2 regions of the Limosilactobacillus secundus genome follow, and region 1 is predicted to be linked to the other one. Evidence: riboswitches for the same ligand, from Rfam matches in the RefSeq annotation. Region 1 holds a riboswitch; the other holds the start of a gene.

The links. Region 1 has a riboswitch for lysine ahead of lysA (diaminopimelate decarboxylase). Riboswitches for the same ligand answer to the same signal wherever they lie in the genome.
Region 2: it holds a riboswitch for lysine, as region 1 does, so the genes downstream of both, LMB57_RS03115 (amino acid permease) here and lysA (diaminopimelate decarboxylase) in region 1, are expected to answer to the same signal.

What each region holds. Positions count from the first base shown of each region.
Region 1 covers NZ_JAJGUA010000031.1:36,646-48,143, forward strand. Annotated here, with positions in the region: gene LMB57_RS04555 (mucin-binding protein) at 1-317, shown strand, start outside; gene dapF (diaminopimelate epimerase) at 406-1,392, opposite strand; gene LMB57_RS04565 (aspartate kinase) at 1,405-2,763, opposite strand; lysine riboswitch at 2,971-3,150, shown strand; gene lysA (diaminopimelate decarboxylase) at 3,244-4,554, shown strand; gene dapD (2,3,4,5-tetrahydropyridine-2,6-dicarboxylate N-acetyltransferase) at 4,603-5,313, shown strand; gene LMB57_RS04580 (N-acetyldiaminopimelate deacetylase) at 5,326-6,471, shown strand; gene dapA (4-hydroxy-tetrahydrodipicolinate synthase) at 6,499-7,422, shown strand; gene dapB (4-hydroxy-tetrahydrodipicolinate reductase) at 7,426-8,205, shown strand; gene LMB57_RS04595 (aminotransferase class I/II-fold pyridoxal phosphate-dependent enzyme) at 8,218-9,402, shown strand; gene LMB57_RS04600 (aspartate-semialdehyde dehydrogenase) at 9,422-10,480, shown strand; gene LMB57_RS04605 (glycerate kinase family protein) at 10,561-11,498, shown strand, end outside.
Region 2 covers NZ_JAJGUA010000026.1:98,015-109,512, forward strand. Annotated here, with positions in the region: tRNA gene LMB57_RS03100 (tRNA-Leu) at 1-28, opposite strand, end outside; tRNA gene LMB57_RS03105 (tRNA-Val) at 36-108, opposite strand; gene LMB57_RS03110 (deoxynucleoside kinase) at 174-815, opposite strand; gene LMB57_RS03115 (amino acid permease) at 914-2,389, opposite strand; lysine riboswitch at 2,517-2,691, opposite strand; gene LMB57_RS03120 (GNAT family N-acetyltransferase) at 2,729-3,184, opposite strand; gene LMB57_RS03125 (phosphatase PAP2 family protein) at 3,257-3,931, opposite strand; gene LMB57_RS03130 (threonine/serine exporter family protein) at 3,987-4,460, opposite strand; gene LMB57_RS03135 (threonine/serine exporter family protein) at 4,472-5,227, opposite strand; gene LMB57_RS03140 (cold-shock protein) at 5,328-5,528, opposite strand; gene LMB57_RS03145 (metal-dependent transcriptional regulator) at 5,675-6,349, opposite strand; gene LMB57_RS03150 (cation diffusion facilitator family transporter) at 6,532-7,452, shown strand; gene LMB57_RS03155 (VIT1/CCC1 transporter family protein) at 7,515-8,207, opposite strand; gene LMB57_RS03160 (VIT1/CCC1 transporter family protein) at 8,222-8,905, opposite strand; gene LMB57_RS03165 (universal stress protein) at 9,078-9,554, opposite strand; gene LMB57_RS03170 (amino acid ABC transporter ATP-binding protein) at 9,835-10,575, shown strand; gene LMB57_RS03175 (transporter substrate-binding domain-containing protein) at 10,588-11,418, shown strand; gene LMB57_RS03180 (amino acid ABC transporter permease) at 11,418-11,498, shown strand, end outside.

The DNA.
Region 1 (11,498 bases):
CTAGTGAAAATGGCACTTCAAATGGTAATACTGGCAATCCAACTACACCACAGCCAGAGACATCAGCAAAACCAACGACGCCAACTACAACACCAGCTGGAAATGGTAATGTTCCTACTAATGGACAAACAGCAGGCAGTTCAGTTACTACAAGCAATGTAAACAACGCTAATGCCACCACACCAGTAGCACAAAAACAAGCTGCTCAATTACCGCAAACTGGCAATGAACAATTAAAGCACGAAGGAATCTTAGGTTTACTTGCTTTAGGAATTGCAGGCTTATTGGCATTTGGTAAAAAGCGTCGTAAAGAATAGTTAACTTATTGTTTGTCACATCGAATAATTATAAAAAGCCGAGGCTAAGAAATTTCTTAACCTCGGTTTTTTCGATTAAATGATTAAATTAAAATGATAATGAGTCAACGAATGTCTGGTAAGCTTGATTTTCATTGCTTTCGACAACGTTTTTACGAAGGTCAGCTAGATCAACTGCGTGTAAAGATGATTCATCTACGGTAAGAGTATGAGTAAACGTAGCATTACCGATTAATTCGATCCAGTAGTTGTAGTCATCACGGTGAAGAATTGTCTTGACCATGCCACCAGGATTATAAACACTAATTGGTTCATTAAATGATGCTGCGTCTGGATGAGTGAGGGCTAAAGCGAGACTAGTGGCAGACATACCTGTCCCACAAGCATTTGTAAAGCCGACTCCTCGTTCAAACGTTTTTACAAAGAGTTTGTTATGACCGAGAATATGACCAAAGTTAACATTTACCCCATCACTGAAGTAAGGATTATCACTATTTAACCGTGTACCTAATTGTTTAAGTGCTGGACCATTAAGCTCTTCCATACTAACAAAACTAATTAAGTGGGGGTTAGGAACAGCAAGGGCTGAAAAACGGAGACTGGGATATAATTCAGGGACAAGGGTGTCTAACAGGCGCTCATGGCCAAGATTATCAAATGGCAAAGCAGTCCTGTCAAACTTTACTGGTGAAATTTCAACGGCAAAAGCAGGTACTCTGGGTGCAAGGTCTTCATGCTGACGAACACGAAGGCTAGCATTCATTGTATCGACTTTAAAATCGGTTAAATTATCACGTTCTGCTACATACCGGGCAACTGTTCTTAAACCATTACCGCACATTGAAGCTTCACTACCGTCTGCGTTAATTACCCGCATTTGTGCTGCTGATCCTGGTCTAGTTGGATGGTTAACAACTAAAACGCCATCAGCACCACCGAGAACGCCATTTTGTGCATCAGTTATTTGCTGGGTAAATGAAACTAATTCTTCATCGGTAAGGGGATTGGTCAGTTGTGTTTGGTCAAGAATAAAAAAGGCATTTTGTGATCCGTGTACTTTTAATAACTGCACCATAAATAGTTCCTCCTAATTTACAAAAAAGCGATGGTAAATAGCTCGAACAGCTTCATCTGCATCTTCGTTGTATGTCCCAATCATAATTGCAATTCGTGAAGCTCCTTGATTAATCATGGGAACCGCAATGTGTTTTTCAGCTAGGGGCACTAAAATATCATCAATTACCCCCGTGCGATTACGCATACCTTCACCAACAACCATGGTAATTGCATAATTGTCAATCCATTCTAAACGGTCAGGATTAATCTCTTCTTGAATTTCATTGCAGATGGTATCGATTAATTGGTCATTAATTGCATTTCGATCAAGGATAATTGTTATATCATCGATTCCTGAAGGCATATGTTCGTATGAGACGTTGTGCTTTGCGAGAATTTCAAGAATACGAAGAGTAAAACCTGCTTGCTTGTTAAGAAGATATTTGTGAAGGTAAAGGGCTGCAAAGTGTTTTCCGCTCACGACTCCCGTTACAATGTCACTTGGTTGAAAATCTTTATCAGGGACAATCATTGTTCCCGGCTTTTCAGGATCATTAGTATTACGAACATTGATTGGAATATTTCCTTGAATGGCAGGAATCAATGCTTCATCGTGAAAGACAGAAAAACCAGCATAAGATAGTTCCCGCATTTCCCGGTAAGTCATGGTAGTGATTGGTTGCGGATGATCGACAATTTGTGGATTGGCTGAGTAAATAGCATCAACATCGGTGAAATTTTCATAAGTGGAGGCATGAAGACCGCGCGCAAGAATTGCACCGGTGATATCAGAACCACCACGAGAAAAAGTAGCGATGTGGCCAGCAAGAGTGAGACCATAGAAACCGGGGAATACTAAGAATTCGTTCTCATTAAACGTAAAATGACTCAAGTTTGCATATGTTTCTGGGATAACGTTAGCATTATTGGGAGTTCCAGTAACGATAATACCAGCTTCACTTGGTGTCACAAAACGTGCTTCGTAACCTAAATGTTGCAAAAGAATTGCCATTAGTTGGGCATTTAAACGTTCACCATGAGCTTTGAAAGCGGCCAAGAGATAGTTATCATTTGGGTAAGTATGGTTCGAAAGACCTTCCAGTTGTTCGGCTAGCGGAATTAATTTATCTGCTGGTAAGCTAAAATAAGCAGCAATCTCTTGATATCGATTTAAAATTTGTTCAACGATGTCTTGGGGATTTTGGCCTGCGATTACTGTTTGGGCATATTTAATCAGCAAGTCAGTGACCTTAATATCATCGGCAAAGCGTTTGCCCGGCGCAGAAGTGACAATTACCCGTCGTTGTAGGTCCGAGGTAATAATATTAATTGCATTTTGAAAGGCTTCTCCATTAGCCAGAGAGCTTCCACCAAATTTTACGACTTTCATACTTAAAATACTCCTTTGAGATAATTAGGACTGCTAATTTATCTCGAAAATAATTTAATCGAATTCTAACACATTGGAGGTGACATGCAAGCTTTTAAGTTACGAAAGTTTAGTGCAATTAACTTTCTTACATCTAATAGATTAAAAAAACTTTTTTAAATTTAATTATTTATATTGACATTCTCATAAAAGACTTATAAGCTATGTATAAATCGAAGAGGCGCAACCGACACTAGTAAACTAATTTAGTTCGCCAAGACATTGAGGTTAGTTGAACAGGGAAGTTGCCGAAGCGCTTAGTTTGGCATATTAAGTAGCTGGGTCGTAGTTGAATAAGCTACGGACTGTCGTAGGACAATAAGAGCCTGCGTTGCGCTATCGACAAATCAGAATGGATAAGTGAATTCCACTGTTTGTTTGCGCAGACAGTGGATTTTTTTATACAGCCTCTTTACTACAAACTTCATGGAGGAATTACAAATGAACGAACAAATTTCTGATCAACAAATAAACGCTGCTGGTCACCTAACGATTGGGGGATGTGATGCAGTTGAATTAGCTCACCGGTTTGGTACCCCATTAGTTGTTTATGATGTTCAACAGATTCGTAACCAGATCCGAGCATTTAAGCAAGTTTTTGAAGAAAACAGTGTTGATTATGCAGTTAGCTATGCTAGTAAAGCTTTTTCAGCAATCGCAATGTATCAAGTAGTTGCTGCAGAAGGTGCGCATGTTGATGTTGTTTCGGGTGGTGAATTGTATACTGCAATCAAAGCTGACTTTCCAATGGCTAATGTTAGTTTTCACGGAAACAATAAATCACGGGAAGAATTAGAAATGGCAATTGATCATCACGTGGGAACAATCATGATTGATAACTTCCATGAGATTGAATTATTAGCAGATGTTTTGGAAGAGCATGATGCGCATATTGATGTGATGTTGCGAATTACTCCTGGAATTTCTGCTCATACAAATAAATACATTCAAACTGGTCAAGTTGATAGTAAATTTGGGTTTGACCTTCAATCAGGACAGGCAGATGAGGCGTTAGCAAAAGTCCTCGAGAATCCCCGGATGCAAGTAAAAGGATTGCATGCCCATATTGGCTCACAGATTTTTGAACTTGCGGGATTTGAAGGAGTAGCTAAGAAGTTAGTTGAAGTTGCCGCCCACTGGCAAGAAAAATTCAACTACCAAGCTGCTGTGATCAACGTTGGAGGTGGCTTTGGAATTCGTTATGTAAAAGATGATACACCACTTGCTCCAGAAGAATTTGTGGCAGCAATTATTAAGGCTATCAAAACTGAAATTAAAGAAACAAACCTTGCCATGCCGGCAATCTGGATAGAACCAGGACGTTCAATCGCGGGGCCTGCTGGCTATAATCTTTATACTGTTGGATCACGTAAAGATGTACCAGGATTGAAGCCATATGTAACAGTTGATGGAGGAATGGGCGATAACATTCGTCCAACACTTTATGAAGCACAATATGAAACGGTCTTAGCAAATAATCCTCGTGCAGAGTTGATTGAACATGTTCGGGTAGCGGGAAAGTATTGCGAGTCTGGTGATATTCTCAGTCAGAATCAGGCATTACCTGCTACAAAACCAGGGGATGTCTTAGCAATGCTTGATACTGGTGCTTATGGCTACTCCATGGCTTCAAATTATAATCGGAATCCTCGTCCAGCAGTTGTCTTTGCGGAAAAAGGCACAGCCCAGGTTGTAATTAAACGAGAAACCTATGATGATTTAATTCATTTGGATGAACCATACCAACAATAATTTGACATATATAGACATATATATAAAGGAAGAAAGAGGTAAATAATTATGGCTGAATTAGATGCACAAACAATCATTAACTACATTAGTAACGCACCAAAGAAGACACCGGTAAAGGTCTACCTTAAAGGAAATTTGGGTGATTTAGAATTTCCCACAGAAGTAGAAACATTTCTTGAACAGCATACGGGGGTTATTTTCGGTGATTGGACAGTTATTGAACCGTTATTAAAGGAATACAGTTCAGCGATTGAATCTTACCACGTGGAAAACGACGCGCGTAATTCAGCAGTTCCTTTGCTTGATTTGAAGAATATTAATGCCCGCATTGAGCCAGGAGTAATTATTCGCGATAAAGTGCTTATTGGTGACAATGCTGTCATTATGATGGGAGCAACAATTAATATTGGTGCTGAAATTGGTGCTGATTCGATGATTGATATGGGGGCAGTTCTTGGTGGCCGTGCAATTGTTGGTCGTCACTGTCATATTGGTGCTGGTACTGTATTAGCTGGGGTTGTTGAACCGGCTTCAGCTGAACCAGTCCGCATTGATGACAATGTAATGATTGGCGCCAATGCGGTGGTAATTGAAGGGGTTCATGTAGGAGAAGGGGCCGTCATTGCTGCTGGCGCCGTGGTTACCCATGATGTAGCCCCTCGCACAATGGTTGCGGGAGTTCCTGCTAAGTTTATTAAGAATGTCGATGACCAAACCGCTGGTAAGACTGAACTAGAGGACGATTTACGGAAGCTCTAGGAGGAGGTCAAGATGCTAACAGAAGAAGAATTAATTCAAATTCGTCGTCATCTCCACCAGATTCCGGAACTGGCTCTTCAGGAATTTGATACTCACCAATACTTAGTGGAGACGATTGCTGGTTTTAACCAAGCCTTTTTAGAAGTTCGTACCTTTAAGGAATTGCCAACTGCTCTTATGGTGGTGGTGCATGGTCAGAATCCACAACGAACAATTGGCTACCGAACAGACATCGATGCTTTACCAGTTGAGGAACAAACAGGCTTGCCATACTCATCAACCCATCCGGGAGTAATGCACGCCTGTGGTCATGATATTCATATGACGGTTGCATTAGGCGTATTGAATTATTTTAGTGAACACCAGCCGCAAGATAATCTACTGTTTTTCTTCCAACCGGCCGAAGAAAGCGAAAATGGTGGAAAGCGGGCATATGAACTGGGCTTGTTTAGTGGAAAGTGGAAACCAGATGAGTTTTACGGTTTGCATGATAATCCTGATTTGCCAGCAGGAGCAATTGGCTGTCGGATGGGGACCTTGTTTGCGGGAACCACAGAAGTTAATATTGACCTCAATGGTAAGGGAGGTCACGCGGCGTATCCTCAAAATGCTAATGATACAGTTGTTGCGGCCGCATCATTGATTCTTCAAGTGCAGACTGTGATTTCGCGGAGTATCGATCCTATTCAAAGTGGTGTAATTACCTTAGGAAAGATTGCCGGCGGGACGATTCGAAATGTTATTGCTGGCCATACGCGGATTGAAGGAACGATTCGGGGACTAACGCAGACGATGATTGAAACTATTGATGACCGCTTGCGGGACGTATGTGAAGGAATCAGACGCAGTTTTAACATGGAGGTTTCCCTTGAATTAAATCAGGGTGGCTATTGGCCAGTAGAGAACAATCCAGAATTAACAAAACGGTTTATTCGTTATATGGAAGAAACACCAACTGTAAACTTTATAGAGACAGAACCAGCAATGACTGGGGAAGACTTTGGCTACTTATTGGCTAAATTTCCAGGGACCATGTTTTGGCTTGGGGTTGAAGATAATTCACAATTACATTCGGCCACCCTTACTCCCAATGAAAAAGCAATTAAACGTGGAGTAGATGCGATTACTGGTTTTCTTGAATATCGAATGCAAAATTAGTACGGAATAAATAATGGAGGAATGAATATGACATTATTACAAAATGCAGACTTAATGACGGCAATTGTAACCCCTTTTGATGATGAGGGAAATATTGATTATGGTCGTTTAGAGGATTTAACAAATTACTTAATTGAACACGGGAGCAACGGTTTTGTTATCGGGGGAACTACTGGAGAAACTCCAGAACTCACTCATGATGAAAAAATTGAGCTATACCAACATTTCGGTGAAATTGTAAACGGACGGGTTCCGGTTATTGCTGGAACTGGAAGTAATAATACTAAAGAAACGATTGCCTTTACTAATGAAGTTGCGCAAATTAACGGTATCGACTATGCCCTTGTTGTTGTTCCTCCTTATAACAAACCTAACCAACGGGGAATGGTGGCTCATTTCACAGCAGTTGCGGATAATGTTGACCTCCCAATCATCATTTACAACATTCCTGGTCGTACAGGGGTAAAGATGGCTCAGGAAACCGTAGTAGAATTGTCTCACCATCAAAATATCGCCGCTGTAAAACAATGTACATCTTTGGAAGAACTTGAATACATTGTTGAACACCGCGACCCTGATTTTGCAGTTTTCACGGGTGAAGATGCACAGGCGCTAACTGCCCGGGTTTTAGGAGCAAATGGGGTTATCTCGGTTGCTTCCCATACCTATGTCGATCAAATGCGCCAAATGTATGACTCGCTATACCGAGGCGATTATCAAACTGCTGGTAAGTTGCAACGGTGGTTAACTCCCCGGATGGCTGCTTTGTTTATGTTCCCATCACCATCACCAGTTAAAGCGGTTTTGAATGCGCAAGGTTTTAACGTTGGTAGTTGTCGCTTACCAATTCTTCCATTAAATGAAGAAGAGAAACGCGAATTAGAGGCTGCCTTATCCTTACCTACTAATTCGCTGACTACTAAGAACTTACCTTTAAATTTGGGGGAATAAAGCATGAAAAAAGTTTTAATTGCTGGTGCGACTGGAGCAATGGGACAAAAGGCAGTTGACCTAGTGAACTCACTCGCTGGATTTGAAATTACCGCTGCGCTTGCACCAACCTTAACAAAAGAGAATATGGCTGATTTTCACCTTGCATCATCTGTTCATCCTTATCAAACTTTGGATGAAATTGAAGATGGGGTTGCTGATATTTGGATTGATTTTACCTTGCCAAGTGCCGTTTATCAGGATGTTAAGTTTGCACTTGAACACGGAATGAGGCCGATTGTTGGCACGACTGGCTTAACCGATGAACAACAAGCAGACCTAGTGCGTCTCAGTGAAGAAAAACAAGTGGGTGGATTGATCGCTGCTAATTTTGGGATGTCGGCAGTTCTTCTTATGAAATTTGCTCAGGAAGCGGCTAAATACTTCCCTGACGTTGAAATTATTGAAATGCATCATGGTGATAAAAAAGATGCCCCATCGGGAACGGCCTTGAGTACCGCAAAGTTGATCGATCAAGTCCGTCCTGCACATGAGACAAATCCTGATGAAACAGAGAGTTTAACCGGTGCTCGGGGTGGTGATTACCATGGAATTAAGATTCATGCCGTTCGGCTTCCGGGGTACATTGCTCACGAACAAGTTCTCTTTGGTGGGGATGGTGAGGCCCTAACTATCCGCCAAGACTCATTTGACCGTCAATCCTTCATGAATGGGGTTAAAGTTGCTCTGGAGAAAGTTGATGGATTATCAAAATTGGTAATTGGCTTAGAAAATATTTTATAAGAAGGTGAAAAAATGCCAAGACTTCATGTTGAATTAGCAACCACCGTAAATAGTTATTTGGCAGCTGTTCCGCCAGCACAGATTCGTGCATTTGATGAAGAAATTTCTGCCGTTCCTGGACTAGTAAAATTAACACTTGGTGAACCTGACTTTGCTGTCCCAGATCACGTTAAAAAGGCGGCAATTGAAAGTATTCAAAATGATGATTCTCACTATTCACCGAGTAAGGGTAAAATCGAATTACGCAAAGCGATTAGTAAATATCTTGAGCAAAGTCGTCATGTTTACTATGACCCTGAAACCGAAGTTGTAGTCACGATTGGGGCAACAGAAGCGGTAACGGCGACAACATTTGCGATGTTAAATCCGGGAGATAAAGTAATTATTCCCACTCCAGCATTTTCGCTATATTTCCCGAGCATTTCCCTAACTGGTGCTGAACCGATCAAAGTTAATACTGCTGATGATGGCTTTTTGCTATCTGCTGAAGGGCTAGAAGAGGTATTAGCCAAAGAGGGTCCTACAGTAAAGGCCGTTCTCTTAAATTATCCTAATAATCCAACTGGCCGTTCATACACTGAAGAAGAACTAAAAGGATTGGCTAAAGTAATTAAAGACCATCACATTTATGCGATTGTTGATGAGATTTATAGTTCATTGATGTACGATCAACCGTTTCATTCACTTGCGACGCTTTTGCCTGAGCAGACAATTCTGATTAGTGGTTTGTCAAAATCACATGCAATGACGGGTTATCGTTTAGGATATGTGGCTGGCCCGGGAGAATTCATTTCAACGATGTCAAAGATGCATTCATTTATGGTAACGTGCCCAAATGATACTGCTCAAGCGGCTGCGATTGAAGCGTTAGAAAACGGGGATGATGATCCGCAAAAATTTAAGCAGGCCTATCGTCAACGGAGAGATAAACTTGCGAGTGCAATGCGAAAGATGGGCTTTGAAATTGCGTTGCCAGATGGAGCATTTTATATTTTTGCTAAAATCCCTGCTCAATTTGGAAAGGATGACCTTGCCTTTGCACGTAAATTAGCTCACGAAGCTAAAGTTGGCGTAATTCCCGGGAATGCATTTGGTCCTGGTGGAGAAGGATATATTCGCTTATCATATGCAGCGGCAGATTCTGTTATTGATGCGGCGATTGAACGGTTACAAAATTTTATGAAAAATTTAGGATAGGTTGAAAGAAGGAACTAAGATGAGTAAAGAATATAATGTCGCAATTTTGGGTGCTACTGGTGCAGTTGGTACACGGATGATTCAGCAATTGGAACAATCAACAATTCCAGTAAAGAGTGTGAAATTACTGGCATCTGCTAAGTCAGCTGGTAAGCAATTATCATTTAAGGGCCAACCGATCACTGTTGAAGAAACGACACCTGATTCTTTTGATGGAGTTGATATCGTGCTTTCATCTGCTGGTGGATCAGTATCAAAAAAGTTCCTTCCAGAAGCAGTAAAGCGGGGAGCAGTTTGCGTTGATAATACGAGTGCTTTTCGAATGGAACCTGATGTACCGCTAGTAGTTCCAGAAGTAAATGAAGAGGCATTAGAAAATCATCATGGAATTATTGCTAATCCTAACTGTTCGACAATTCAAATGGTGGTAGCATTGGAACCAATCCGCCAAGCATTTGGGTTGAACCAAATTATTGTTTCAACTTACCAGGCGGCTTCTGGAGCAGGTCAATCAGCTTTAAATGAACTGCGACAAGAAACCCAAGACTACCTCGATGGGAAAGACATGCAAGCAGACGCCAAGATTTTACCAGCAAAGGGTGACAAGAAGCATTATCCATTAGCTTTTAATTTATTGCCCCAGATCGATGTCTTTGAAGATGATGGTTACTCCCATGAAGAATGGAAGATGATCCATGAAACAAAGAAGATCATGTTAAACAATATGGACGCTAAGGATATTAAGGTTACTGCCACTTGTGTTCGGGTACCTGTCCCAATTGCTCATGGAGAATCCATTTACTTTACTGTTGACGATCCAACGGTAACTGTTGACCAATTGCGGGCAGTATTAAAGGATGCTCCCGGGGTAGTTCTGCAGGATGATCCTGCGCACCAGGTTTATCCTCAACCAATTAATGCTGTTGGTAAGCGTGACACTTTTGTTGGTCGGCTCCGTGCAGATGAAGAAAATCCTGGTTCCTTTAATATGTGGGTTGTTGCTGATAATCTCCTTAAAGGGGCTGCCTGGAATACCGTTGAAAATGCAGAACGTTTAGTTGCAAATGGGTTAGTTTAAAATTTTATAATCATACAAAAAATACTCTCTGAATATAGGGAGTATTTTTTGTATTATATATAATGAAAGGATGATCAGTGATGAAATTTGTAATTGCTCCAGATTCATTTAAAGGCGGATTAACAGCAAAAGAAGCAGCAAATGTGATGGCAGAAGGAATCAAAAGAGTGTTTCCGAATGCCGAGTATGCTTTAGTTCCAATGGCTGATGGAGGAGAAGGGACTGTTCAATCCTTAGTTGATGCGATTAACGGTCAAAAAATGATTGCTAAAGTTCATAACCCATTAAATGAATTAGTTAATGCTGAGTACGGAATATTAGGTGATGGGGAAACAGCAGTGATTGAAATGGCGGCGGCAAGTGGCCTTCAATTTGTTAATAAGGAGACTGCGAATCCGCTGATTACAACTACATATGGTACCGGCGAGTTAATTAAGGATGCTCTTGACCATAACATTAAAAAAATAATTATTGGAATTGGTGGAAGTGCAACCGTTGATGGGGGAGCGGGGATGGCCCAAGCGCTTGGAGCACGTTTACTGGATGCTGATAATCATGAAATTGGTTTAGGCGGTGGTGCGTTAGCAAATTTGAATCAAATCGATTTTAGAGATTTAGATTCCCGTTTAAAAAATGTAGATATTCAAATTGCATCAGACGTTACCAACCCCTTAACAGGTAAAAATGGGGCAGCCCCAGTATTTGGTCCTCAAAAGGGAGCAGACCGAGAAATGGTGAATATCTTGGATAAAAATCTTCATCATTATGCACGAAAAATAGTTGCAGCTGGTGGGCCAGACGTTGAACAAACAGCAGGTGCAGGGGCAGCTGGTGGTTTAGGAGCCGGATTAATAGCGTTTACCGGTGCGACAATGAAGCGAGGAGTAGAATTAGTGATTGAAGCAACTCAACTACAAAAAAAGGCAGTTGGTGCGGATTATGTTTTTACTGGTGAAGGAGGAATTGATTTCCAGACTAAACTTGGTAAAACGCCATATGGAGTCGCTAAGGCAACTAA
Region 2 (11,498 bases), on a different contig from region 1:
GCGCGTCTGCCAATTCCGCCACATCCGCAAATTAATGGAGGATACAGGGCTCGAACCTGTGACCCCCTGCTTGTAAGGCAGATGCTCTCCCAACTGAGCTAATCCTCCATAAATAGGCTTGCTATATAAATCAGCCTATTTAATATATCATCTATATACTTTTTTGTCAAATCCTATTTAAGATTTAATTCAATTAATTTTTCATCAATCATGGCTAAGACCTTCTTAGCTGCAGCCGGATCTTCAACAAAATCATATTTATCGCCATCAATAACCATCTTAGGGCTTTCATTATAATCCTCATACCATTGAACATAACGTTCGTTTAAATTCTTATAATATGAATATAAGGAAGGATCATTAGCGATTTGTTCAAATGAACGTCCCCGCTTCTTAATCCGTTCAAGCATTGTCTCAAATGAAACCCTAATTGTAATTAAAAGGTTGGGGGCTTTTTGGTGTGGTTGCTCTGGTAATTCTTCCATCATATTACCTAATAATGAAGAATAAATATTTGACTCTGTTTCCGTAGCTCGGCCCATATCCGCGTTTAACTTGAATAATAAGGCATCTTCAAAAATTGACCGGTCCAAAACATTTAAATCATTCGAGTATGAATCTTTAATCTCATCAAGCCGCTTGTTTAAAAAGTAAATCTGTAATAAGAAACCATATTTTTTAGGATCTTTATAAAAAAGCGGCAAAATTTTATTATCGTCAACAGATTCATAGAAAGCCTGACTATTAAGATGGTCTGCCAACAGCTTTGTCAAACTAGTCTTTCCTGCACCGATTGTCCCGGCTAAAGCAATCATTAGTTATTTCCCCCTGTTTCAAATTCAAAAAGTAACGAAAACAATTCTAACATTTAAAATAAAAAGGAGCGAGTATTTTCTCGTTCCTTTTTATTTTATTAATCATCTTCTGGTTCGTACGATTCACCCTTTGTTCGCCGTGATAAATCAACCTTATCAAGCGGAATCAAGTGCGTCTTATAACGAATCTTGTAGTAGAAGAAAAGAATTAAGAATAATGGAATTCCCATGTAAGTAATCAAGATGTTTTGCCAATCCATTTTTACAAAAGCATCGATGTTTTGACCACAAATAACGATAATACATAAAGCAAGTGCGAATACTGGACCGAATGGGAATCCTGTTGCGTGATACTTCAATTCGGAAAGCGTATGTCCCTGCTTAAGGAAAGCTTTTCTAAAACGATAATGGGAAACTGCAATTCCTAACCATGCAATAAATCCACACAATCCTGATGCACCAATTAAATAGTTATAAGCTTTTGGACCAATAAATTGGGTTGCATAGGCTGCTAATGAGACAACCATTGTTCCTAGTAAAGCATAAATTGGAATACCACGCCGGTTTACATAACCAAAAATCCGCCATGCATATCCTTCACGTGCTTGTGAATAAAGCATCCGGGTTGAGGCATATAAACCAGAGTTAGCAGCAGAAATGACGGCAGTTAAGATAACCGCATTCATTGCACTAGCTGCAAAGGCTAATCCCGCTCGCTTAAACACAATTGTAAATGGACTCATTGTAATGTTTGAAACATCTTGATTCAATAAGTTCTTATCTGTGTAAGGCAGGATACAAGCAATAACAAAAATAGCAAAAATATAAAAAAGTAAAATTCGCCAGAAAGTTGAATGGATTGCCTTGGAGACAGACTTTTCTGGTGTAGCAGCTTCACCAGCAGTAATTCCAACTAATTCTGTTCCTTGGAATGAGAAACCAGCAACTAAGAAAACACTAATAATTGCTGGCACTCCCCCAACAAACGGTGCTTGCTTGTAGTGGAAGTTGCTTAATCCAACAGGCTTGCCGCCCATAATTCCAAAAATAATTGCAACACCAACAATTAAAAATACGATAACTGTGACCACTTTGATTAAAGCAAGCCAAAATTCAGTTTCACCATAGGATCGTACCGATAAATAATTGATTAAGAAAATTAACGCCATCACTGTTACACTAAAAATCCAGCCTGGAACATTGGGAAGCCAATAATTCATTACAATACCCGCAGTTGTAACATCAACGGGGATTGTAATTGCCCAGTTAAACCAATAGTTCCAACCAAGAGCAAAACCTAGTGCTGGATCAACAAATTTCGTCGAATAAGCTGAAAACGACCCCGTCAATGGCATATATGTTGCCATTTCACCTAGACTCGTCATTAGGAAATAAACCATAATTCCCATAATTCCATATGCAACTAATGCTCCACCAGGTCCTGCAGTTGAAATAGCGGATCCACTGGCAATAAAAAGTCCAGTACCGATTGTCCCACCAAGAGCAATCATGGACAAGTGACGTGTCTGTAATGTCCGTTCCATATGACCCGTCGACTTAGATTCATCTGCCATAAATATATTTCCTCCAAATTTGTGTGCCTTAACGTCAACATTTTCGAAGAGGATAAATTAAAAGGGTCTTCTGATCGGTAACCCCACCAGAAGACCCAACTTAATACCTATAATTAATCGTTGAATCAATTTAGGAAGCGCCCCGCAATTATTGCGACAGTCTATAGCCTATTGTGACTATAGCCCAACATCTACCAGAAATAAGCTAAGTAGTGTTTCGGCATATTTCCCTTTCACTAATACTCCGGTGCTTATTCACCTAATACTAGTTACTGATAAAATATGCAACCTCTTCATCGAATGAAATTATACCCCACTCAAATAAAAATGCAAGTCCGATTATTTAATAATACGTTGCCATAAGTCATCCTTGTCATAAGTAAAACCGCATTTAACAAGTACTCGCTGAGAACGATAATTACTTTGTTTGCACTCCGCATGAATCGTAATTTTAGATGGCAAAATAGAAATAAATTTTTGAAGTGCAGTTGTCATTATGCCTTTATTCCATTGGTTTTGCTGCAAAAGATAACCTAATTCATAATGATGAGCAATTCTTTTTCCTTCATCCCCATACCAAGCACTTAATACAATCATCCCCACTACATCTTCATTTAGTTTCACTACCATTACATGATTCTGGCGAACAAACATCTTAATAGCTTGCACACGTTTTTCTCTTTGAAGTGGTAAAAGCAGTCCCACTGCTTGTGTTAAGTTTTCATTATCCAATAATTTAACTATTGCTCCTAAATTGTTATTAGTTTTTGCTGGTTCAATTATAATTTCACTCATTTTTTCTCCTATTTCCCGGGAAATAAAAAAGAGAAGCAACCCAAAAAGATTGCCCTCCATCAATTTCGATTATTAAATTTCAATACTACGGAAGAACGGAATTCGTTGCAATCGTGGTGCCCAAGCGACATAGAGCCATTCAGCTACTTGTAACCATGCATAAGCTAATAACATTGCACCAATAGTATCAAATGGCCAGTGAGCATAAAGATATACCCGCGATACCGCCAGAAAGAAGACTGCAAATATTAATAAGATTTGCAAAATTGTGCGGACAGATGCTTTTTGAATAAGTGGAATTACAATTAAGAATAAAATTGCTACTACCAAGAAGAATCCTAAAGTGTGACCACTAGGGAAACTATAGCCATCATCTGCTGCCAAGTGTTGTGCAGGACGGACCCGCTTAACGATGTGTTTAATAATTGTCCCAATCACATCACCACCAAAAATCGTTCCTAATGACCATAAAGCCGGGATGCGATAGCCCTTCAACCATAAAACACCTGCAATAATAAATACCCATACTAAATCTAAGACCGGTTTAGCTAAAAATGAAAGTAAGCTCATCAAAGCATGGAACCAGCCAATTCCTTCCAGGCGCTGACTAGTAAATAACGACTGCAGAACAGCATCAATCATTGTTAGCACTGATGAATTAAACATAATTAATAGCATCAATGCGATAAAGAAACCACCGCTTAAGGCAAAGCGCCACCACCGATGATCATCACGTTCAATAAACATAATCAAGGATTCTCCTAACTTAAATTAATTAATCAAAAATGAGTATACCACAGTGTCAAAAATTCCATCGTGACTTTTTAATTAAATATTTATGAAGATAGTTCAAAACACGATTTAAAAGCTCTCCCAAACCAAAGCCAAGCGTAATTGCACCAACAATGACAACTACCTGGTAGAAATAAACATTAACAAGATGGTAATTACCAATAGCAAAATTACGAACCATTTTATAAGCCTGTCCTCCAGGCACGAATGGAACTAGCGCGGGCACATTAAAAACAATAATTGGCATTCGTTTTCGCCGAGCTGCTGCCTGGCTTAATACCGAAATTAAGATTGCAGCAACTAAATTACTAAACGCAAGGCCAATGCCACTGCAATAATACATTATCCAGTACACTACCCATACGCCTCCACCAATCATCCCCGCAGTATGATAGGCACGTTTAGGAATATTTAAGAGGATACCAAAACAAACTGTCGAAACATAGCATAAGAAAAATTGTAATAATAGGTTACCCCAATTCATCTCCTACCCTCCTAATTAAAGTGCAGAACAATTACAATTGCACTACCAATCGAAACAGCAGTTAAAATCGCCTCAATTCCTCTTGTAGGTCCACTAATTAAGTTTCCGGAAACTAAATCCCGTGCCGCATTAGTTAAGGGCACTCCAGGAACCAGAGGCATAACCGCACCAATAATAATATCATTAATATTATTAGCAAGATGCATTTTAACAAAGATCACCGCCAAAACACCTATAATTAAGGAAGAACAAAACTCTCCTAAATACTGAATCTTAAACTTTCGTAAAAGGTATGAAAATGCTCCGTAACCTACGCCACCTGCAAGAAAGCCAGCCCAAGAATCAGAAACATTACCTGTAAAGACAATCATTAATGCACCACTTAAAATCGCAGCAGCAAATGATTCATACCAGTTTTGCCATCTTGACATCTTTTGGCGATCAATCTTTTTTAATTTAGCAAATGCTTGTGGAACATCAATTTTGCGCCGTGCTAGTTCACGAGAAACTTCATTGACATCCGCAATTTTACTTAAATTGTTTTTGCGATGACGAATAGTAATTACTTGGGCATCGGGTTCATTAATCGTCCCAACTACAATTCCAGTTACGGTTGTAAAAGCCTGAAAGCCATGAAGTCCTGCACTTTTTGCCATTCGGGATAAGGTGTCGTTAACTCGTTCCATATTTGATCCATTTTCAATTAAAAGTCTCCCAGCTAGCAAACAAGTCTTTAGTGCTAGTGCTTGTCGTCGTTTCGTTAACATCTTTTCGCCTTCTCTGTTCAAAGATATTATTATTATCCTCTGTTTAGATAAGGAGCTCAATACAAAAAAACGGCCGGAAAAATCCAGTCGTTTTTTGTATTTAGTCTTTAACTACATTTGCAGCTTGAAGGCCACGTTCGCCTTCTTCAACTTCAAACGTAACATGTTGTCCTTCGCTCAATGACTTAAAGCCATCCCCTTGAATAGCAGAAAAATGAACAAACACGTCATCGCCGCTTTCACGAGTAATGAAGCCATATCCCTTATCGTCATTAAACCATTTAACAGTTCCTTGTTCCATGTTGGAAATCCTCCTGTGCATTAAGCACTAATATAATTTGTAATTCGTCTCAGGTGAAGAGATCCATTTGCAATGAAACAATCGAACCAACCGCACTTAAAAAAACTACAAAAACCATTGTATCACATAAGCAATCATTTACATAATTAATCTTTATTTTCTTGAGCTGTATCCGGTTCAATAAAAATATTATGTGAGGCCTTATATGAAACATTAATTTCTTGGTCGCTATCCTCTTTTTGAATCACAATTGGTCCTTCAAAAGGCTCATGGCGAATTACAGTAACTTGTTCCTGAGGTCGTAATCCTAACTCTTCTAAGTAAGTGAGAAGTTCATGATTATCTAAGAATCGCTCTAGTTCAACTTTTTCCCCATCATCAGCATCTGCTAATAAACGATGTGTTACATCTGGGAACTTGCCATTAGCTGATGGAATTACTCCACCATGCGGACAATGATCAGGGTGTTGAAGAAAAGCATCTAAGGCCGTTGCTAGTCGATCACTTGTCTGATGTTCAAGAATTTCCGCTTCTGAATGGACGTCGGCAAAATTGTAGTGAAGCTTATCCACTAAAAACGTTTCCCATAAACGATGCTTTCGAACTAATTCTGCAGCATACTTTTGTCCTTTTTCAGTTAAAGAAATACCGGCATATGGTTCATGAACAACTAGCCCTTCGTCAGCCAACTTAGAAATCATCTCGGTTACTGATCCAGCGGCAATTCCTAGTCCAAGGGAAATCTCTTTATTAGAAACTTTTTTATGACTACCACCTAATTCAAAAATAATTTTTAGATAGTCTTCCTTCATTGGAGTCAAATTTTTTCACCTCTGGGTATTAAAATTTGGCCTACGATCGGTCATTATGTGTTTTTATATATTAACATTGAACCCAAATTGATTATAGCATATTATTAAAAGTGTAGTTTGGAAAGCCTAACTTTTTTGTTATAAGCTTTTTATAAACCCGCAATCGATCTTTACGGAGGAGTAGGTAAATCATGGACGAAAAAGTAACAGGGAAACGCTTTTTAGCAGTTACCCTCCTAAATATAATAATTACAATTGTTGAAATCCTCGGAGGTATCCTCTCTGGAAGTTTAGCCTTACTATCAGATGCTTTTCATAATTTAGGGGATTCGCTTTCCATTGTACTAGGCTATTTTGCCCAGCATATTGGCGGACAGCCAGAGAATCGGCAGCGAACCTATGGCTACCGGCGAGCTGAAATCCTCTCAGCATTAACTAATAGTATCTTTTTAATTGTTATCTCTGTCTTTTTAATTATTGAAGCTATTAAACGGTTAGAGCATCCCCAGCATATTAACGGGGGCATTATGTTAACCGTGGCCGTGATTGGTCTGCTTGCAAACTTTATTTCCGCAGCCCTTTTACATGCTGGCAGCGAAGACAGCTTAAATGTCAAAGCAACTTATCTCCATATTCTAAGTGACGCGCTCTCTTCTGTCGCTATTATCATTGGAGGAATCATTCTTACCTTTGTTAATGTTCCATGGCTTGATCCCGCCTTGACAATCGGGGTTGCTCTTTATATTGCTTATGAAGCTTGGCCAATTATTAATCAAACCATCAAAATTCTCATGCAGTCCTCCCCAGATCTTGATTATAATTCCATCGAAAATGATTTAAAGCAAGTCGACGGGGTTACAGCAGTTCATCACGTTCATGCATGGATGATGGATGAACACCGAATCATTTTCTCTGTCCATCTTAATTGTGATGACTTGCCACTAAGCCAAGTTGAGCGAATCTATAGTCAAGTAGAAAAAATCTTGCATGAAAAATATGGGATCTGTCATGTTACTATTCAAGCAGAATATCACCGAGGGAAAGATGAAGAACTATTCAATACTCCCGTTGATGAAAAAAATGTTATTAATAACGACTTCAAACAGGACTAAAATTAAAGGAAGCAAAAAGTTGAGCGAAAACTCACCTTCTTGCTTCCTAATTTTTATATAAATTAAAATAATTTTCCGACTCCGTAGTGAATCGTAATTGTAATCAAACCAATAATAATATTTCGAATAACTGCCACTTTTACAAGCCCGTTACCAAGCTTAGAACTGATATAACCAGTTAGGGCACTAGTAAAGGCAACCGCCAAAATCACGGCATACCACTTATATGCTTCGGGAGCAAAAGTCATTGCCATCAACGGAATCAATCCTCCAGCAGCTGCTGAAAAAAGAGAAGAAAAGGCAGCATCCCAAGGATTAAGATAGTGACCAAGCTCAATATCATACTTAATCCGAACAACCGTCTCAAGGGGCTTTTTATTAAGGAGGTCCTTAGCAATTTTGATTGATGTTTCAGGGGTAACTCCTTTATTTACATAATAGTCTCTTACTGCCGCAAGCTCCCTTTCATAATCGTTTTTTAAGAGCTGCTCTTCTTTAGCAACGGCCGCTTTTTCCGTATCCTTTTGAGTAGATACAGAGGCATATTCGCCAGAAGCCATTGAAAATGCACAGGCAAGCAAATCAGATAAGCCAGCAATGAAGATAGTAAAGCGGTCACTTGTCGCTGCTGCTACTGATACCAGGACACCGACAACAGTCAGAATTCCATCATTTGAACCTAGTACCCCAGCTCGTAACGTATTCAGTTTTTCTTCCATTGTTTGCTTCTGTTGCTTTTTCACCTTAATACTCATTTAATCTCATCTCCCTACCGCGCAAATAATTGTCCAATCAGGTACGTAACTCCCATTGTTAATAATCCAGCAGCTGCATTCCTGATCATCGATTTAATCCGGTTAGATTTTCCTAAAACCGCCGCAAAATAACCAGTAATTAATAAAGCAATCAGAACTGCAATTGCGGTTGCTAAAATTCGAACATTTGCAGGGGAAACGGTAACCGCCACCATCGGTAAAATTGAACCGGTTGGAAAAGATATAAAAGAAGCGATCGCCGCCGCATATGGACTTGTAAACTCATTGGGATTAAAGCCATAGCGCTCTTGAACAGCTGTTCCTAAAGCATCTTTTTCCATTAATTCTTTCGTCGCTTGTTTAGCTAGTTGCGGATCAATATCTTGAGCTTCATATTTCTTTTGAACATAGTCAAATTCATGCTGGTATTGATTTTGAAGTCGCTGCTTTTCACTAATCAAAGCCATTTTTTGTGAGTCTTTTTGGGTTGAAACCGAGACATACTCCCCCATACACATCGAAATCATCCCGGCAAGCGTTCCGGACAAACCTGCAATTAAGATGGAACGAGCATTACTCGTCGCTGCTGCCACCCCGATAACAATTCCGGCAATTGAAATAATCCCATCATTAGCCCCCATTACACTCGCACGCAGAACATTTACCTTTTGTGCTAATGACATCTTTTTCTTGGACACATTTATCCCTCTCCTCTTTTAATTTAGAATCATTATAACATAGGGATGGCTAAAAACAACCAAATAAATTTCAAATGATATCCTAGATTAGAATCATTAAAATATATCTATTCATATAAAAAGCGATAGTCCTAATCAGAACTATCGCAATAATCTAAAAAAATTAAATTATTTATTCATAAGCCTGAACAGTATTTGTCCGAATAACAAATACTGACGTTCCAGCATGGCGAGCCATGTATGATGCCTGAGAACCAACCGCCTTACGATTACCCTTCTTACCAATTGAACCAACGACTAATAAATCTGGCTGAAAAGCAGGGATGACATGATTACAAATCCGCTCAGCTGGCCGCTCACCACGATCAACAATCGCCGTAATCTTTTCTGGATCAACACCATAATCAATTGCTGCTTGGACATATTCATTTACTCGTTGACGTAATTCATCTTCACTGCTATGAACGTAATCCTTATCTAAGATTTGATATACATTTACCCGGTCAGTTTCAAGAATCGATACAATTCCTAATTCTGAACCATCACGTTTCGCCTTATCAACCGCGTATGAGAAAGCGGCACGGGCATCTGGTGCATCGTCAACACCAACGAGGATCTTCTTGAACTTCTTTGGCTTTATTTCGAACATTAGTATTCTCCTCCCTATGTTCTACACTTTAACGATGAAGCATTACTCGCTCCTCTTCGTTAAGTCATATTCTTCACTCCTTATGTTACTACTTATCTCAATTTTGTAAATAATTATTTCGGTCTTCCTAAAATAAAAGTGGTTTATTAAAGAATTTTATAATTATTTTAGCAAATTAATAATTACACAATGCAGCTTTTGACGGGGTATAGAACAAAATATATAATTAAGGATGTTTACTGCTTATTATAAATACAAATGAAATGGGGGTTAGCTACACATGTCAATGATTGAATTTCATAATGTGCAAAAATACTATGGTAATTTCCATGCATTAAAAGATATTAATTTAACAATTGATGCTGGCGAAACGGTTGTTTTAATCGGGCCATCTGGTTCGGGGAAAAGTAGTCTGATTCGAACAATCAATGGATTAGATCCTATTAGAGATGGTCAATTAATCGTCAACGGGTTTGACCTTGCAGATAAGAAAACCAATGTTAATTTAATTCGAAAAGATGTCGGGATGGTCTTTCAACACTTTAACCTATATAACAATAAAAGTATTATCGAGAACATCATGCTCGCACCACGAATCGTATTAAAGCGCCCAGAAGACGAGAACCGTGAGTTAGCAATGAAACTGCTTGATAAAGTTGGGCTTGCAAATAAAGCTGAAAGTATGCCTGCTCAGCTATCTGGAGGCCAAAAACAACGAATTGCGATTGCCCGCAGTCTGGCTATGAAGCCTAAATGCCTCCTATTTGATGAACCAACAAGTGCTCTCGATCCGGAAATGATTGATGATGTTTTAGACGTTATGAAAGATATCGCTAAAAACTCCAACATGACAATGTTAGTAGTAACCCACGAAATGGGCTTTGCGCGGGCAGTTGCTGACCGGGTTATTTTTATGGCAGATGGTCGGATCTTAGAAGACGATTCAACCGAAAAATTCTTTGGTGATCAGCCTTCTACAGAGCGTGCTCGCGAATTTATGAGTAAGATCAGTGGCCACTAAGGAGGAATTACAATGAAAAAGTATTGGCGATTAGTTACTCTTAGCGCCCTCCTCTTTGTTACTCTCCTTACCCTTTCTGCTTGTGGTACCTCAATTGCAAAAAAAGATGTCCTGACTGAAGATATGCGTAGTCAACGAATTACTTGGGGAGTTAAAGCAGATACCCGCCTATTTGGGCTGGAAAATATCCGGACAGGAAAACTAGAAGGATTTGAAATTGACCTCGCAACAGCTCTTACCAAAAAAATTCTAGGTCCACAAGGAAAACCAATTTTTGTTCCTGTAACTAGCGGAACCCGGGTGCCCCTATTAAAAAATGGTAATATTGATGCGATTATGGCAACCATGACGATCACTCCTGAGCGAGAAAAGCAAGTTGATTTTACCCATTCTTACTTTGATGCTGGTCAATCTCTCCTAGTTAAGAAGGGAAGTCCAATCAAAAACATCAGCGATTTAAATCGACGAGGCGCTGTAATTCTTGGGGTTTCTGGATCAAATTCAGTTAAAAACGTTGCGAAGTTTGCTCCTAAAGCCCGCGTCCTTCAATTATCTGACTATGCTCAAGCGATGACGGCCCTTAAATCTAAACAGGGGGATGCCCTTACCACTGATAATGGGATTCTCTATGGGATGGCAGCTGAAAACCCAGGCTATGAAGTTGTTGGCGGTAACTTTACCAAAGAACCTTATGGAATCGCCGTTAACAAAAATCAAACGCGTTTTCGCAACAAATTAAACTGGGCGTTAAGAGAAGTTGAAAAGGATGGAACCTACAACCGTCTTCTTCTTAAATGGTTTGGCAATGTTAAAGGATTTAATTATCAGGAGATGAAGCGCTAATGTTAAATTTAATTATAAATGAGTGGCATCCCCTTTTAACCGGCCTCTGGAATACTATTCTATGTAGCCTTATTGCACTA